Regions from separate parts of the Paenibacillus sp. FSL R7-0128 genome, predicted to be linked through region 2. Evidence: riboswitches for the same ligand, from Rfam matches in the RefSeq annotation. Region 2 holds a riboswitch; each other region holds the start of a gene.
What was found. A riboswitch is a leader RNA that binds a small molecule or an ion and turns the genes downstream of it on or off. The one in region 2 is predicted to bind cyclic di-GMP.
Positions count from the first base shown of each region.

Region 1: it holds a riboswitch for cyclic di-GMP, as region 2 does, so the genes downstream of both, NST26_RS20925 (thiamine pyrophosphate-binding protein) here and NST26_RS31390 (flagellar assembly protein A) in region 2, are expected to answer to the same signal.
Region 3: it holds a riboswitch for cyclic di-GMP, as region 2 does, so the genes downstream of both, NST26_RS02610 (transglutaminase-like domain-containing protein) here and NST26_RS31390 (flagellar assembly protein A) in region 2, are expected to answer to the same signal.

Region 1 is NZ_JBBOCD010000001.1:4,943,833-4,948,372, forward strand. Features, by position in the region: gene NST26_RS20910 (SDR family NAD(P)-dependent oxidoreductase) at 1-114, opposite strand, end outside; gene NST26_RS20915 (helix-turn-helix transcriptional regulator) at 249-1,202, shown strand; gene NST26_RS20920 (methyl-accepting chemotaxis protein) at 1,276-2,526, shown strand; cyclic di-GMP riboswitch class I at 3,028-3,124, shown strand; gene NST26_RS20925 (thiamine pyrophosphate-binding protein) at 3,271-4,540, shown strand, end outside.
Region 2 is NZ_JBBOCD010000001.1:7,331,428-7,335,967, reverse strand. Features, by position in the region: gene NST26_RS31390 (flagellar assembly protein A) at 1-1,342, opposite strand, end outside; cyclic di-GMP riboswitch class I at 1,450-1,542, opposite strand; gene biuH (biuret amidohydrolase) at 2,047-2,730, shown strand; gene NST26_RS31380 (ABC transporter substrate-binding protein) at 2,756-3,769, shown strand; gene NST26_RS31375 (ABC transporter ATP-binding protein) at 3,784-4,540, shown strand, end outside.
Region 3 is NZ_JBBOCD010000001.1:619,869-624,408, forward strand. Features, by position in the region: gene NST26_RS02590 (glycosyltransferase family 39 protein) at 1-913, shown strand, start outside; gene NST26_RS02595 (glycosyltransferase family 2 protein) at 1,010-1,987, shown strand; gene NST26_RS02600 (GtrA family protein) at 1,977-2,381, shown strand; gene NST26_RS02605 (class D sortase) at 2,449-3,102, shown strand; cyclic di-GMP riboswitch class I at 3,228-3,309, shown strand; cyclic di-GMP riboswitch class I at 3,383-3,463, shown strand; gene NST26_RS02610 (transglutaminase-like domain-containing protein) at 3,477-4,286, shown strand.

The DNA of each region.
Region 1 (4,540 bases), 2.4 Mb from region 2:
CCTGCCCGTAATGTATACATAGGCACCAGCCTTCGCCAGCTCCAGTGCAATGCCTCTGCCCGCTCCCCTGCTCCCGCCTGTTACCAATGCCACTTTCCCTTGCAGATTTGTCATTTGATCCGCTCCCTTTCATCTATCATGCCCGGATTAGATGATCATTTGCGCTAATCCGTATTCTTGTCTAATATATACCTTATACATGACAACCATTGACATATATAAATAATACATTCAAGGGAGGTTGCAGAATGAGAGCGGATCGCCTGATCACTATCGTTCAACTCTTACAGAGCCGCGGGAAAATCAGCTCCAAAGAGCTGGCGCAAACGCTGGAGGTATCCGAACGTACAATCTTCCGGGATATGGAGGCACTAAGCTTCTCCGGCATCCCCGTGCTGGCGGAGCGCGGCCGGGAAGGCGGCTGGAAGCTGGCTGAAGGCTACCGGAATTCCCTGACCGGAATGAACACCAAGGAGATTGCCGCGCTGCTGGTGCCCGCTGATCCGGCGATTCTGCACGCTCTGGGCATTCAGGAGGAGTTCTCCTCGGCCGCCCGCAAGCTGCAGGCCGTCGCTAACCGGCAGCCAGTCACCCCCTTCAGCTTCCTCAGCCAGCGGATTCACATCGACGGAGCCGGGTGGCATCCCTCCGGGGAGACCTATCCCTGCCTATCCGCTTTGCAGGGAGCCTTATGGGAGAACCGCAAGGTGAGCATCACCTATCTGCGCGGCGAGGACGCCGCCGAGCGGCTGGTTGCACCGCTGGGGCTGGTAGTCAAGCGCGGCGTCTGGTACTTGGTCGCAGGGCATGACAGCGAGCTGCGGACCTACAGGGTCTCCAGAATTACTGAGGCCAAAGTCACAGATGAGTCTTTTGAGCAGCCGGAGGATTTCCACCTGTCTGAGTACTGGGAGACCTCCACCGCCGCATTCAAGTCTGCCTTGCCCAGGTACCCCTCCAGCCTTCTTGTAAGAGAGCAAACGATGAAGGAGCTGCAGAAGGAGCGATACGTCGCCCTGTTGCACCAGCAGCCTGCTGAGGCCCCGGGCTGGATCAGGGCCGAGGCCGAGTTCAACACGCCGGAGTCTGCGTGCCGGATCATCCTGTCCCTGGGTCAGGGCATCAAGGTGACGGCACCGCCTAAGCTTGCGGATACGGTTGCTGCGGCTCTGCGTGAAGCGGCAGCATTATACGATTTTTAATAATAGACCAAATGCACTAGTATCCCCTATAATATTACAATACACATTATTATTTATAGGGGGACTTTACATTATGGACTGGATGAACAAGCTGCCGTTGAAACAAAAAATTGTCACCGGATGTTACCTGGTTGCCGCTTTATTCGCTGTCCCTGTCTTAATCACGCTAATCCTCATGGACAGGCTGCTCATCGGCATTATTCTTGTCGCCGTCCTGGCAGCGCTGACTTACCCGCTTGCGCGCTTCATTGAGAGAACGCTTACATCTTCATTTGAGGATATCTCCAATGTGACGCACACGATTGCCAAAGGCGACTTCACCAGCCGTGCCGATGAGAATGGCTCCATGGGCGACATCAGCCGCTCCTTCAACACCATGATTGACAAGCTCAAAAAAATCCTCACCGATGCCTCACAGATTACCCGTCAGGTTATGGACGCCAGCCGCGGGATTGAAGACAAGAATCAGAACCTGAAGTTTGTCATGGCGCAGGTGGCCTCCTCCTCCAATGAACTGGCCCTCGGTGCTAACGAAATCTCGGTGGATATCGCTGATATGACCGAATCGATCAAGGATATCGAAATCAAAGTCTCCAATTATACGAATTCCACCAAGGAAATGAATAAAAGGTCTGTACATACGCTGGAATTGGTAGAACAGGGACGGCAATCGGTGGATACCCAAGCCGAAGGCATGCGCAAGAACATCCAGGCTACCCAGAAGGTGGCGGATACTATCGAAGCCCTATCGCATAACGCACGTGGCATTACGATGATTACCAAGACAATTACCGAAATTGCTGAACAGACCAATCTGCTGTCGCTCAATGCTTCTATTGAAGCCGCCCGTGCAGGCGAGCATGGCCGCGGGTTCGCCGTTGTTGCCCAGGAGGTCCGCAAGCTGGCCGAGGAATCCACCGCTTCAACCAAAGAGGTGTTCGGTCTGGTACGCAGCATCGAAGCGGATATCAAGCAGGCTATCGATAACATCGCCATCAATGAAGAGGTAGTCCAGGTGCAGAATGAGATGATTACGGAGACAGCCAACATTTTTGCTCAAATTGTGCATAGTGTCCAATACATAACCGAGCAGATTGCCTCCTTCTCTGCAGAGAGTGACCTTATGCTGGAGAGCGCGCTCAAGATCTCCGGGGCGATCGAGAATATCTCAGCCATCACCCAGGAGACCGCCGCAGGGACGGAAGAGGTATCCGCAGCGATGAACGAACAGATTCATGCTCTTCAATCCGTAGCTGAGGAGACAGAGAAGATGACCTCCGCGGTCTTCAACCTGCAAAAAACGATTCATATTTTCAAATTTTAACCTCAGCACAAAGAGACACGCCTGCGGAATTTTCTGCGGGAGGTGTCTCTTTTTTTGGGCAAAACAAAGATTGTTATGTAATATTCACAAATTGTTGAAATTGTGCATAACGGTAAAAACCGTGCTTTGCACTTCTTTACTATAGTCGTTCTATTGTCATAGCTTGTCTATAAGCTAACATCTTACATCACTATTACTTAAGTCCTATCACCGAAATTTGTAATGCTGTATATCTAGTGAATTCTTAATGTTTTGCAGTAAATCAGGAATGTAATGAGGCTTTGTGCTCACTTCCCACATTAATCAACCTAAACGGCCATTTGCATTTTAAGACTTTAGTCTTCCAGGGACAACCATTTTCAAAAGTTTGAAAATCCAAATATTTAGCCATTTCCACTCCTGAATATTCGTCAAATTCCGAGTTTCTTCTCACAGGGGTTATTGACAAAAGCGGAGCAAGGAATATATTGTAAAGGAAAATTCTCCACAAATTCATTTATAACCGCATACCGGCAAAATTCACCGAAAGGGAATGACGCAAAGCCATGGATCTACAGTCTCATTTCTGAAGTGGGATCATGACAGCCAGGTTGCTGAAAAACTGTGAACGCCTTAGGTTTCGCGTTTGATTATGGTGATTCGTGCAACAGACCTGTGCTCCAATGGTGAGTACAGGTTTTCTATTGCTGACGTATACAAATAACAACTTGCGGGGTGGATGTTCTGAAGACAGTTGCAGATTATATGGCGGAAGCATTACACAATCTGGGAGTCACTCATTCTTTTGGAATCATAGGTAAGTCTATTTGCCCCATCGCTTTGAAAATGGTTGACTACGGTATAGAGTTCATCCCCGGCCGGCACGAATCCAGCTCCGGCTTCGCCGCCGGCGGTTATGCTCTGAAGACCGGCAGTCTCGGGGTAGCCTTCGGCACCTCCGGTCCGGGCGGAACGAATCTACTCACCGCAGCAGCGCATGCCAAGGCCAATAATCTTCCCGTCCTCTTCATCACCGGACATCAGTCCATCAAGGAGCTGGGCATTCCCCAATGTCAGGATTCCACTTCCTACCTGGCTGATTTGGCGGATATGTTCCGGCCGGCCACCCTCTTCAGCAAGCTCGTTGAACGCGGCGATCACTTCAGCACGATTTTCAACCATGCCCTATCCATCGCCCTCGGTGACCAAAAAGGTCCGGTCCATCTCTGCATTCCGTTTGATGTGCAGACAGAGCGGCTCGCGGAATGCCGGATTGTTCTGCCGGAACGCGAGGGACTAGTCAGTTATCAGAACTATGACCGGGTCATCTCGGCGATTAATCAATCCGCTAGGCCGCTGATCATTGCCGGTAAAGGCGTCAACCGCTCAGGTGCCCATCAGGAACTGGTTCAGCTGGCCGAAACCTTCAACATTCCTGTAGTCACCTCTCCAGGCGGCAAAGGTGCAATAGCTCATGATCACCCGCTCTACCACGGTCCTGTCGGCGTTGGCGGCTCCTCGCACGGCGATGAATTGCTGAACAACAGCGACCTGTTCATTGTTCTGGGCTCCCGCCTGAGCGACATGACCATCTGCAACCTGAAGCCGGAGAATCATCCGCCGCAGCTGATCCAGTTCGATGTAGATCCAACCTTTGTCGGCAAAATACTGTCCTCATCCACCATCGCTGTCGGCGGGGACTTAAGGGACAACCTGGCACTGTATCTTCAGAAGCTGGACCCCTCTACGGTCACCAAGCATGAAATCACAATCTCCAATGCTTACAATGACGAGTTGCCCGTGCTGGCGGGGCTCTCTCTGGCTTCGGTAATGAGCACGATGAGCGACTTGATTCCTTACAACAGCAGCGTGTTTGTAGATGACGGCAGCCACGGGTTCAATGCTGTGAAATGGTTCAATGTCCGCAGGCCCGGCAGCTTCATATTCGATGCCTACTTTGCTTGCATGGGCAATTCAATTGGCATGGCGATCGGCGCCAAGACGGCTTCTCCCGGAGAGACTGTCTTCTGCATTA
Region 2 (4,540 bases):
TGCCCAAGTGGCTGTATTTATCCTCCAGCAGCAGCATGACTACCAGGCCGTAATTCACGGATTGCTGGCGGGATTCCACATTCTTGGCCAGCTGGCGCGCTGCCTCAAGCAGTCCGTCCGTCTCTGTCCGCAGCAGGCATGCGAGGCTGTGCAGACGATGCTGCATTACCCCGGCGTGTCCGGCGTACAGGCCGCTGCCGGTGACCTGGCCGCTAACGTAAATACTGCCGGTGGCTATAATTGTAGATTGGCGGATATCGCCATAGACGTACACATTCCCGAGGGCTTCAATTCGTACAGGTCCTTCCAGATCTCCCGGTACAATGATGTCACCTGCGAACATAACATCGCCCGCAGGATCTGTCATCTCTCTGGCCAGAAGACTGACCGGAGGGAAGTCACATATCCGGACGCTGCCGCTTCCTCCGCAGATACGGGGCCTGCCGGTGTGCCGGGCTACGATATTACCACAGGGAAGGAGCTTGGCATGATTACCGGCAGCAAAGTAGATATCCTGCGGCGGGGGAGGGGGCAGGACCCTTCCGTCTGTGTCGAGGCCGGGAATGCCTTCTTCCGGCGGCAGCTTGCGGGCGAAGACTTCGCCTGCAAAGGCAAAGGGGGCTCCCGGGAAACGGAGATACTCCAAGGGTTCCGCAGGCTTCTGACCCCGGGCTCCCTGTCCCTGAAGCATCCGGTTCCCCTCAAGTGTATGCTCAGGCAGCAGGAATTCCAGCCGGGCTTCCTTGCCGGGCAGCGGGGCTCTGCCTTCAGCGATGCATACGGGGAGATATGTAGGGTTCGTAAGCTCCGCGTACAGGGCGGGAATGTTCAGGTTGCGCAGAATAAAACGGTTGTCCAGTGAGGCGATAATCTGTTCTATGGTGAGCGTGGACAGTAGCATCGCCGGATTGGGCTGGGCACGGACGACCGCTTCGAAGGCGGCGGGGCAGTTGACCAGATTCCAGGCGTACTTCTCTGCACGGTATAAAGTGAAGTGGACCTTGAGCTTGTCAGGCGATACGGTAATTTCATATTGCGGCTTCTCACAGATCTCCCAAGTGATATAATCCGCTCTGGTCACCTCGGTTGGCTCTGTAACGGTCTTCCAGTTGATCTTCAGGACAACAGGGTGGACCGCAGAAATGCGGGCGGGAGCACCTCCGGGGAGCGGGGGAGTAATGAATATCTGGTTGTCCTGCACGAGGATAATTCCATTCTTATCTCCAGTTGTCCCGTCAGAAGCTCGGCCCTCCACAGAGAATGAATCCAGGAGACCTTTACGTTCGAGCATCAGGGACTCTACGAATTCATATCGGCTTGGTTCGATATCCTGCTGCGGCATGGTTGTAACCTCACTTTTTCGTATGATCAATGGCAATTCGTACAGAAAAAGAACATCATCAAGCCTGGGAGGCTTTCCCTCCGGAACAGCTGGCTTAAGTGGTCTCTATTGGCAGCCTGGCAACCGTAAACGCAGATTCCGGCGTTCTTAGGCCCATAGCTTTGCGTCCTGCCCTTTCGGGGAGTTTGCCTTTAGAAATAGATCAATGATATACATCCTGTAGAGGTGGGAGTTATGGTCGACTGTAATCGACAAAAAGAGTCATAAATAGTTCTTACGCGTCATTAACTTCTGCAAACAAGCTTAATTCTAGTACTTAAAGAGCTATTTTTCAACTATATTATGCCTATTTATCAAAAAACTCGAAATATGCAGCTCTATTTCGACAAAAAAACTGGTTTCCCAGCGCTTACAGCTTATGGAAGAGGCAGGGGGAGGAAAGTATGAGCATTCAACTGTTGGGACACCCTGGGCTTGGTAAGACTCGGAGTGTTCTTTTTTAATAAGCGGTTTTGCGAGTGTTAATGTTATGTGTATGTTAACTATGTAAATAAACACAAACATTCAGTGTATTATTTCGTAATAAAACCGAAGACATCGCAAATTCATTGTAATATAATCTAACTCATACCAAGGAAACACGAATTAATGTTAACTAATATGACATTAATAGAGATAGCGACATCAGGAGAGGAGCATAAACCATGCAGATTGCAGCAACACCTTACATCTGGCCTTATGACGGGGCTGTGGACCCGGCGAAGACAGCGCTGATGATTATCGACATGCAGACGGATTTTTGCGGCAAGGGCGGTTACGTCGAGAGAATGGGTTATGACCTCTCATTAACAGCGAGGGCGATCCAGCCCATTCAGCGGCTGCTGGCCCGTATCCGGGACATCGAAGGCTTCACCGTGATCCATACCCGCGAGGGGCATAAGCCGGATCTGTCGGATCTGCCGGCGAACAAGCGGTGGCGCAGCCGCCAGATCGGGGCCGAGATCGGCTCCGAAGGACCGGCGGGACGAATCCTCGTGCGGGGGGAGCGCGGCTGGCAGATCATTGATGAGCTGGCGCCTGCCCACGGAGAGTACATTATAGACAAGCCGGGCAAAGGGAGCTTTTACGCAACGGACCTGGACCTGATCCTGAAGAATAAAGGAATTACCCATCTGATTCTGACCGGTATTACTACCGATGTCTGTGTACACACCACGATGCGGGAAGCCAATGACCGCGGGTACGAGTGTCTGATCCTTGCAGATTGTACAGGAGCGACGGATGAAGCGAATCACCTGGCGGCGCTGAGTATGGTTCAAATGCAGGGCGGAGTGTTCGGCAGTGTAAGTGATTCACAAGCGGTGCTGAAGGCGCTGGAGCAATACTAAATCATTCATAAACGGGGGAATAACCATGTGGAACAAGTCCAGAACAAAAGCGCTGATGCTGTTAACCTCGCTAATGCTGCTCCTGACCGCCTGCGGTAACAATACGGAAGCCGGGAAGGCTGAAGGCCAGGGAGTGGAAGGCTCGGGCGAGCTGAAAAAGGTGGTGCTCCGGCTGAAGTGGATTCACCAGGCGCAGTTTGCCGGCTTTTATACCGCAGTGGAAAAAGGCTTCTATAAAGAAGCGGGGCTGGATGTTGAGATCCGCCCGGGGGGCTCGGATTTCCCGGCTGTGCAGATGGTAGCTTCCGGCAGTGAGGAGTTCGGAGTTACCGGTGCCGACCAGATCGTCATCGCCAGAGAGAAAGGCGTCCCGGTCAAAGCGTTGTCCGCGATCTACCGCAAAACCCCGTTCGTTATGTTCACGCTCAAAGAGTCCGGGATCAAGACGATGGAGGATCTGGTCGGGCAAAAGGTAGGCATTAAGCTGGGCGGCAATGAAGAGCTGACCTTCCGTGCCATGGAGAAAAGCGCGGGCATCGACCCTTCGCAAATCGAAGAGATGCCGGTCAAATATGATCTGAGTCCGCTGTTAACCGGTCAGGTCAAGGCTTGGCCCGGATATGTCATTAATGAAGTGCTGGCTGTAGAGGAGCAGGGCAAGGAAGTGAATATTATCGACCCGAACGACTACGGCATCAATTTCTATGCCGATACCTTGTTCACTACGGAGTCTATCATCAAGAAGGACCCGGAGATGGTCACAAGCTTCGTGCAGGCGTCTATGCAGGGCTGGGATTATGCAGTGAAGCATCCGGAGGAGGCAGCCGAATTTGGTCTGAAGTATGGCGAGAAGCTGGATCTGAAGCATGAGGTCAATATGATGAAGGCCAGCATTCCGCTGCTTGATCCGGAGAAGCTCCCGCTGGGCTCAATGGACGAGGCATCTTGGGAGACATTGCAGAAGAATCTGGTCGAGCTGGGATTTGTGAAAAAGGAGCAGGACATCGGCGGATTGTTCACCAACGAGTTTTTGAAATAAGGAGGGGACCGACAATGACAACAGCGATCAAAGAACAGTTGGATGCTGCCGCCGCGCAGCATCCCGGTACCCGGGAAACCATGCTCTCCCTGCGCAATTGCTCTCTGTCCTTCGGCAACGTGCCTGTGCTGAATCAGGTCAGTCTTGATGTATACCGCAATGAGTTCATTTCGATCCTCGGACCGAGCGGCTGCGGGAAATCCACGACACTGCGGCTGATGCTGCGGCTGTTAAGCCCGGAGACCGGTGGAGAGGTGGCGTATGCTTCACCTGATCTGTCCCTGGGCATGGTCTTTCAGAAGCCGGTCCTGATGCCGTGGCTCAGCGCGCTGCAGAACGTCATGCTGCCGCTGGAGCTGGGCGAGAAGAAGAAGTTCAGCAAAGCCGAGGCACGTGAAAAAGCAGAAAGTGCCCTGCGCCTGGTCGGCCTCCAGGATTATCTGAACCACTTCCCGCATCAGCTCAGCGGCGGGATGCAGCAGCGGGCAGCGATTGCCCGGGCTCTGGCGGCCGATCCGACGGTGCTGCTGATGGATGAGCCGTTCGGCGCGCTGGATGAGCTGACACGCGAGAAGCTGAATTTCGAGCTGCTGCGGCTATGGGAAAGCCCGGAGACCAGTCTAAGCAGCATTGTGATGGTCACCCATTCGATCCATGAATCCGCGCTGCTGTCGGACCGGGTCGTGATGATGTCTCCCCGGCCTGCCGGTGTGACGGATATCATTCCGGTGACGCTGCCCTCCCCGCGTGAGGCGGGCATGGAGGAGCTGC
Region 3 (4,540 bases), 6.7 Mb from region 2:
CACGATGAATTTCTACCGGGTGCCGCTGCGGACCACACTGGCTCCGCTGTTCTGGTCCGGCCTGTTCTTCGGCATCGGGGTTGCTTCGAAGTGGATCGTGATCTACGGAGGCGCAGGACTTGCTATTATGCTTGCGCTGGTACTCATTGAACGCTATAGAGAATACAAGGCTGCCGGACGCCTGCTGGCTGAAGGCAAGCTGAGCGGTCAGGAGCTCAAAGCCGCCTGCCGGACTGCAGATCAGTCCTTCTGGAAGAACACGATCATCACGCTGGCCAGCTGCATCGGATTCTTCGTCATCATTCCGGGAATCATATACAGCCTGTCCTTCATTCCTTCACTATCTGCGTCGGCAGAGGGCTTCACCGTTAAGGGGTTGATTGATGCCCAGAAGAATATGTACAACTATCACAGTCAGCTTGTAGCTACACATCCGTTCGCCTCCTCCTGGTGGGAGTGGCCGTTCATGAAGCGTCCGGTATGGTTCTTCAGCGGCGGCGAAGGCTTGCCTGCAGGCAAGGCGAGCAGCATAGTAACGATGGGCAATCCGCTGATCTGGTGGACAGGAATCTTCACGATGCTGGCTGCTGTATGGTTCACCCTGAAGCGCCGGGACAAGAGCCTGTATATGATTTGGATCGGCTTCTTCTCACAATATGTTCCATGGATGCTTGTGCCGCGTGAGACCTTCCTGTACCATTACTTTGCGATGGTGCCGTTTATGATTCTATCCATTGTGTACATCCTGAAGCTGCTTGACGGCAGGTTCCAGGGTGCCAAATATCTGCGGTACGCCTATGTTGCGGCCGCCGCCATCCTATTTGTAATGTTCTATCCGGTATTGTCCGGCATGCAGGTGAACAGCAGTTATATCATTCATGTACTTCGCTGGTTCCCTTCCTGGGTATTCTAGGAGGGGAGCTGTAAGAGCCGCATAGTTGCTCAAAGCTGATGTTGATGAAGCGCATCAAGGAAGCTGTGGCTTACAATAAATTGAGGAGGAACCCTTGTGAAGGCCAGATATAGTGTAATTGTGCCCATGTATAATGAGGAGGAAGTCATTCAGATAACCTACGAACGGCTCAAAAAAGTAATGGATGAGTGCGGGGATTCCTATGAGCTCGTGTTCGTCAATGACGGCAGCCGGGACCGTACGGCTGAGATTATGCGCGAAATCAGTAATAGGGATGAGCATGTCAAGCTGATTGACTTCTCCCGTAACTTCGGCCATCAGGTGGCGATTACGGCGGGTATGGATTATGCTGAAGGCCAGGCTGTTGTGGTGATTGACGCAGATCTCCAGGACCCGCCGGAGGTCATCCTGCAGATGATCGCCAAGTGGAAGGAAGGCTACGAGGTAGTCTATGCCAAGCGGCTGAAGCGCCACGGAGAGACCTTCTTTAAGAAGGTGACAGCCAAAATCTTTTACCGTCTGCTCAGCAGCATGACCAGTGTGGAGATTCCCACAGATACCGGGGACTTCCGGCTCATCGACCGTAAGGTCTGCGATGTGCTGCGCGGTCTGAAGGAGAAGAACCGTTATGTACGGGGGCTGGTAAGCTGGGTCGGCTTCCGGCAGACCATGGTGGAATATGTGCGGGAGGAACGCTTCGCAGGGGAGACGAAATATCCGCTCAAAAAAATGATCCGCTTTGCGCTCGACGGAATCACCTCCTTCTCGCACAAGCCGCTCAAAATCGCCTCTTATGTCGGCTTCTTCCTGTCCTTCTCCAGCTTCATCTACCTGTTCCTGGTCTTATTCCAGAAAGTCTTCACCTCTTGGACTGTGCCGGGCTGGGCATCCATTGTCGGGGTGAACCTGCTGTTTAACGGCATTGTGCTGATGCTGCTGGGCGTGATCGGGGAATACATCGGACGGATCTATGATGAATCTAAGGATAGACCGCTTTATATCGTACGCGAGACCCGAGGCTACCCGGAGGCAGAGGCCGAAGACACGCGGAAGGCAAGCGATTATGCAAGATAAGGCTTGGCGCGCAGGCATGATCCAGTTTCTGAAATTCAATGCGGTGGGCCTGCTTAACACGTTCATTGATTTTGCAGTATTTACCCTGCTGCATTCCCTGGGCATGCTTAACACCCCTGCACAGATTATTTCCTACAGTGCCGGGACGGCCAACAGCTTTTTCTGGAATAAGAAGGTGACCTTCAAGGGAAGGGACAGAGGCGGGGATGGCCGCTTTGACCGGATGCAGCTAGTAAGATTTATTGTGCTGAATCTGCTGGTGCTGGGCATTTCGGTGCTGCTGATTCATCTGCTGACTGATCGGCTGGGAGTCCAGGTGCTGATGGCCAAGGTGCTGGTTACCTTTGTTACAGTAATCATTAATTTCTTTGGAAGCCGGAAGTGGGTATTCTAGAGGTACAGTATGTCTTCCCCGTCCCCTGCGGGGGCAGCACTTATTCTATATTGCGGAGGCGATTGTCATGCGGAAGTTATCCTATTTGATTATACTTGCCGGGGTCCTGATTATGCTCTACCCCAAAGGAAGCGAATGGTACGAGGACCGTCAGCAGCAGAAGCTGCTGGAAGAGGCTGAACAGGCCTATAGTGAAATCGTTCCTTCGGCTACGGCTCCTGCCAGCCAGGATCTGAGCAAGCCTTATGCGGAAGTCACCCAGCTGCTGGCGGAAGAGTCTGGTGCGGAAGAGCCGGTGCCCACTACAGCGCCCGAGATTGAAGTGGGAGGCAAGATCACCGCTATTATTGAAATCGATAAAATCGATCTGAAGCTGCCTGTACTGGAGGGCGCCACCAAGACCAATATGAAGCATGCGGCGGCGCATATGAAGGAGACAGCTCCGATTGGCGCGGTAGGCAATGCAGCGATTGCGGCACATCGGTCAAGAACGGCAGGGCGGCTGTTCAACAGACTGGATGAGGTCGGTAAAGGGGATGCCATTACTGTTATTACAAGCGGACAGGAATACAAATATGTTGTATATGATGTATCTATTGTAGAGCCTACCGATATTTCAGTTCTGAAGGGTAAGGATGATGATAAGATTCTGACCCTCATTACCTGTGATCCGCTTGTCAACCCTACCCACAGACTCATTATTCATGCAAAGTTGACCTGATTGTCATAGGACAATGCTGAGAAAGGTCAAAAAACATAAAATTTTAGTCTATTTTTGCGGGAATCTAGTGATTTGGGTCTTGCTAATAGATTGAGATATGGTAAGCTATAACTATGAAAGCTAATACACGATAACGGCAAACCTATCGAAAGGTAGGGACGCAAAGCTACAGGGCCTTCCCGTCATGGATGGCAGCCAGTTACCGAATGAAGAGGCTTTTTTTGTTTGTTTTCATTCTGAATCTGTCATTATGTGGCAGTAGATTGGACAGATAAAGCTTATACGATAACGGCAAACCTATCGAAAGGTAGGGACGCAAAGCTAAAGGGCCTTCCCGTAAGAATGGCAGCCAGCTACCGAAAGGGGTTTTATCCATGAAGAAGTTTTATTTAATGCTGATTACACTTTTTGTGATCGTCACTTCCGTGCAGACAGGCACTGCTCAAGCAGCAAATGCAGATTCAAGCTGGTTAAATGTTGGACAACTTGATCAAGGGGTTATCGGGGTATCGTACGATGTTCCTAAAGACAAGAAGATGAAGCTCATGATTACCAAGGACAATAACAGCTATACTTACAACTTATACACTTCCAAACCGACCGAGACGTTCCCGCTGCAACAAGGTAATGGCTCTTACAAGGTCTCCGTTCTTGAGAATACTACCGGCAACAAATACAAAGTACTATCTTCCGAGACTGTATCTCTTTCAATGAGCAATGTGAATGCCGTATATTTGAGCTCTGTACAGAATGTAAAGTGGAGTTCTTCCGATAAATCCGTTCAAAAGGCAGCACAGCTTACAAAGGGTCTGACCACAGATGCAGACAAAGTTAAGGCTATCTACAATTACATCGTAGCTAACGTGAAATATGACTACTCTCTGGCCAACAGCGTAAGCACAGATTATATTCCGAACAACGACAATACACTGGCTACCAACAAAGGTATCTGCTACGATTACGCTTCCTTGTTCGCTACTATGCTCCGCAGTGAAGGGATTCCAACCAAGTTGGTTATGGGGAATACAAGCTATGTAACTTCATACCATGCCTGGAACGAAGTGTTCCTGAACGGCAAATGGGTGACGATTGATACTACAGTGGATGCAGGTCTGGGTAAGAAAACAGCATCAACAGAACTGATCAAATCAGCAAGCAAATATACTGCAGCGAAATTCTACTAAGAATAGCTGTAACTATAGCATTATCTGAGAATAACCCGCTTAGTCATTAAGCGGGTTATTTTTATTTATATAAAGGTTGCTTTTTAATAGAAGGATAGGTTATTATAAATAAGCGTTGTTGGAGCGGCAAAGGAAATGAGAGATTACTTAAATAAGTGATTTCAAAAATAAAGCTTGCATTGCTCAGATGAACGTGATATATTATAAGAGTTGCTGGTGACGACAACATCGACACTAACAACGAGCTTGATCTT